Regions from separate parts of the Streptomyces sp. NPDC059373 genome, predicted to be linked through region 2. Evidence: riboswitches for the same ligand, from Rfam matches in the RefSeq annotation. Region 2 holds a riboswitch; the other holds the start of a gene.
The links. A riboswitch is a leader RNA that binds a small molecule or an ion and turns the genes downstream of it on or off. The one in region 2 is predicted to bind glycine.
Positions count from the first base shown of each region.

Region 1: linked by a shared signal. The riboswitch ahead of gcvT (glycine cleavage system aminomethyltransferase GcvT) and the one ahead of gcvP (aminomethyl-transferring glycine dehydrogenase) in region 2 are both predicted to bind glycine.

Region 1 covers NZ_JBHYXC010000026.1:27,451-29,645, reverse strand. Annotated here, with positions in the region: gene gcvT (glycine cleavage system aminomethyltransferase GcvT) at 1-1,097, opposite strand, end outside; glycine riboswitch at 1,253-1,350, opposite strand; gene ACFXJ5_RS28415 (AAA family ATPase) at 1,560-2,177, shown strand.
Region 2 covers NZ_JBHYXC010000073.1:9,817-12,011, reverse strand. Annotated here, with positions in the region: gene gcvP (aminomethyl-transferring glycine dehydrogenase) at 1-1,120, opposite strand, end outside; glycine riboswitch at 1,169-1,292, opposite strand; glycine riboswitch at 1,294-1,392, opposite strand; gene ACFXJ5_RS40025 (PRC-barrel domain-containing protein) at 1,494-1,859, shown strand; gene ACFXJ5_RS40020 (DNA polymerase IV) at 1,869-2,195, opposite strand, start outside.

The sequences.
Region 1 (2,195 bases), on a different contig from region 2:
TAGAAGGGAAGCGCGACGACCTCGTACGGCTCATGCGTACCGCGGATGTCGACTCCCACGCCCTCGGTGCCCGGCGCCGCGTGCTCGGCGTCCACGTACGCGATGGCGATCGGCTTGCCCAGGGTCGGGGACGGCGCGCCGGAGGTGACCTCGCCGATGACCTTGCCGTCGGCGACGACGGGGTAGCCCGCCCGGGGGACCCGGCGGCCCTCGGCGACCAGGCCGACCAGCTTGCGGACGGGCCGGTCGGCGGCGGCCCGGAGCGCCTCGCGGCCCACGAAGTCACCGGGCTTGTCGAACTTCACGACCCGGCCGAGCCCGGCGTCGAAGGGGGTGAGCGCGGCCGTCAGCTCGTGCCCGTACAGCGGCATCCCCGCCTCCAGCCGCAGCGTGTCCCGGCACGACAGCCCGCACGGCACGAGGCCCACCGGCGAACCCGCCTCGGTGATCGCCTGCCACAGCTTCTCGGCGTCGGCCGGGGCCACGAAGAGCTCGAAGCCGTCCTCGCCGGTGTAGCCCGTGCGGGCGATCAGCGCCGGGACGCCGGCCACGGTGCCGGGCAGCCCGGCGTAGTACTTCAGCCCGTCCAGGTCGGCATCGGTCAGCGAGGCCAGGATCCCCGGCGACTCCGGGCCCTGGACCGCGATCAGCGCGTACGCGTCCCGGTCGTCCCGTACGTCCGCCTCGAAGCCGGCCGCCCGGGCGGTGACCGCATCGAGCACCACCTGGGCGTTGGAGGCGTTGGCGACGACCATGAACTCGGACTCGTCCAGCCGGTAGACGATCAGGTCGTCCAGGATGCCGCCGTCCTCCTGGCAGATCATGGTGTAGCGGGCCCGGCCGGCCGCGAGCGCGGAGATGTGGCCGACGAGTGCGTGGTCCAGGGCCTGCCCGGCCTGCGGGCCGGTGACCGTGATCTCGCCCATGTGGGAGAGGTCGAAGAGCCCGGCCCGGGTGCGTACGGCGTTGTGCTCGTCGCGCTCGCTGCCGTAGCGCAGCGGCATGTCCCAGCCGGCGAAGTCGGTCATCGTGGCGCCGAGCGCGCGGTGCAGCGCGTCGAGCGCGGTACGGCGGGGGGCGGCAGGCGTCGGCGTCATCATCGGACGGGGCTCCCAGAAGGCAGGCGTGGCGAGGACTCCTCCCCATCTGTCATCGGAACCTGAGAGGTTCACCTGGACCCCTGACGGGGACCGAGGTTTGCACCTTGGGTGGGGCAGCGCACCGCGAGGGGCTGCCCGCTTTTCAGATGTGCCTCGTCCGCGCGGTAACTGTGCCTGAGAGATTCAAGGGAGGACTTGCTCCTTCGGCGCCCTTCCGGTCACCCGGTCGGGGCTCTCCCGCGCGGCCTCGAACGGCCTGTATGAGATTGAGCGGCCATCATTGCACGCGCTCCGGGTCTTGTCGCGATCGTGTCCCGGCGGGGTCCCGGCCCCGTCCCGATCACGACGCGCTCATAGGAAGCTGTTGGTCTCCCCATTACCCTTTCTTGAAGATATGGGACGGGGAGGGCGATCGCTGTGCCGGTGGGTCTGAGCGGTTCGTACGCGACAGCGAGGGGCGTGGCCGCACCCCGGCGGGCGGTTCGGGTCCCGGCACGGACCAGGCCCGGGCGGCTGACCGACCTGCGCGGACTCGCCGTCCGGACGCTCAGCTACCCCGCCGGCGACGTGCTCGTCGTGTCCGGCCTGCCCGGCGGCGGCAAGAGCACCCTGATGCGGCGCGCGAAGGACGCCCGGCTGATCGACTCGCAGGACGTACGGCTGCGTTGGGCGGCGCGGCTGCCGCGGCGGCTGCCCTACACCGTCTACCGCCCGCTGGTGCGGATCGCGCACTACGCCGGGATGCGGCGGGCACTGCGCTCGGGGGACAGCGTGGTCGTCCACGACTGCGGAACGCTGCCGTGGGTACGGAACTGGCTCGCCCGGCAGGCCGCAGTGCGCGGCCGGGGCATGCATCTGCTGGTGCTCGACGTGACCGAGGAGGCCGCCCGGGACGGGCAGCGCTCACGCGGGCGCGGGGTGTCGGCGTACGCGATGGCCAGGCATCGCAGGGCCACGCGGCGGCTGGTGGCGGCGGCGCGGGCCGGGAAGCTGCCGGCTGCGTGCGTGTCGGCGGTACTGCTGGATCGCGCCGCGGCCCGGGCGCTCGGTGCCATCGCGTTCGACTGCGAAGGCTGAGCGGCCCGGGCCACGGTG
Region 2 (2,195 bases):
CGTAGCGGTGGGTGCGGCGGGCGATGCCGCGCAGGCCGTCGGGGCCGTGGTAGACCGCGTACATCCCGGCCATGACGGCGAGCAGCACCTGCGCGGTGCAGATGTTGCTGGTGGCCTTCTCGCGGCGGATGTGCTGCTCGCGGGTCTGCAGGGCCAGCCGGTACGCCTTGTTGCCGTCGGCGTCGACCGAGACACCGACCAGACGGCCGGGCAGGCTGCGGGCGAACTGCGCGCGCACCGCCATGTATCCGGCGTGCGGGCCGCCGAAGCCCATGGGTACGCCGAAGCGCTGGGTGGTGCCGACGGCGATGTCCGCGCCCAGCTCGCCGGGCGAGGTGAGCAGGGTCAGCGCGAGGAGGTCGGCGGAGACGGTGACGACCGCGCCGAGGCCGTGCGCCTGCTCGATGACCGGCTTGAGGTCGCGTACGGCACCGGAGGCGCCCGGGTACTGCAGCAGGACGCCGAAGACACCGCGCTCGGCGACCTCGGCCGGGATGCCGTCGGACAGGTCGGCGACGACCACCTCGACGCCGGTGGGCTCGGCACGGGTCTGGATGACGGCGGTGGTCTGCGGGAAGGTGTCGGCGTCGACCAGGAAGACGCCGTCCTTGATCTTGCCGACCCGGCGGGACAGGGCCATCGCCTCGGCGGCGGCGGTGCCCTCGTCGAGCAGCGACGCGCCGGAGGTGGGGAGTCCGGTGAGGTCGGCGACCACGGTCTGGAAGTTGAGCAGCGCCTCCAGGCGGCCCTGCGAAATCTCCGGCTGGTAGGGCGTGTAGGCCGTGTACCAGGCCGGGTTCTCCATGACGTTGCGCAGGATCACCGGCGGGGTGAAGGTGCCGTAGTAGCCGAGGCCGATCATCGGGTGCAGCACCTGGTTGCGGTCGGCCAGCGAGCGCAGCTCGGCCAGGACGTCGGCCTCGGTGCGGGCGGCCGGAAGGCTCAGTGCCTGGGCGCTCTTGATGGCGGCCGGCACGGCGACGGCGGTCAGCTCGTCGAGCGAGCCGTAGCCGATCTGGGCGAGCATCTTGGCCTGGGCTGCCCGGTCGGGGCCGATGTGGCGGCCGGCGAAGGGAATGCCGCGCTCCAGCTCGGAGAGTGGGATGCGGTTGGCGGTCATCTGCGGAGGCCTCCTGGTCTGACGCACTGGCCTGACTCGATTGGGGCCTCCCCCTCTGTCATCTGAACCTGAGAGCTTCACCGCCCCGCGCGAGCGGAACGACTTTCACCGTCGGTGAGGCAGCGCCCCGAGGACGTCAGTGTCCTGAGACTCTTCCTGCTTTCCAGAGTGACCTCACCCATGCGGTACGGATGCCTGAGAGATTCCGGGGAGGAGTTGCTCCTTCGGCGCCCGGCTTGCCTGCACTGCCGGGACTCTCCCGCACGGGGTCTGCGGCCGCTGCCAGCCTACCAGCGCGACTCCCGACGCCGACATGTGACAGAAGGTGGCTTTCGTGACTAAATAGGATCAATTACGAGCAGTTGGAGGAACCGTGCAGACCGGTATCGATCCGCGCAGCCTGATCGGCCGCAGGGCCTTCGACATCAACGGAGTGAAGATCGGCACCGTCGACGAGGTCTACCTCGACGACGCGACCGGCCGGCCCGAATGGGCCGCCGTCCGGACCGGCCTCTTCAGCCGTGACGCCTTCGTCCCCCTGGAGCCCAGCGAGTTCGTCGAGGACCACCTTCGCGTCCCCTTCGACAAGGCCCTCATCAAGGACGCCCCCGACTTCGGCGTCGGCCGCCACCTCTCCCCCGAGCAGGAGCTCCAGCTCTACCACCACTACGGCCTGGAGGTCCCGTTCCCCGACGGCACGGCCGACCACGACTTCGGCACCCTGGCGGGCGAAAGCTGAGCGGCGAGGTCACTCCGACCGCCGTACCAGTGGCAGCGGCTCCGACGGCTCCAGGTCAGGCGCCTCCACCGGGAAGGTCCGCACCCTTCCCGGCACCAGCGACCACGGCTCCTCGAACCGTACGGTGACCCGGCCGACGCCACTGCCCTGCACCCAACCGGCGCCGTACACGGCATGCCGTACGTCCTGCCCGGGCAGCCAGCGCCGGATCGGCGCCGGCTCGTCCGCCGGGGTGGCCGCCACCGTGGGGCTGTCGATCGCCTCGTCGGCGGCCACGGCCTCCGCCGCCTGGGCGAACAGATCCTCCTGGGTGAAGTCGGCGAGCCCCGAGACGCC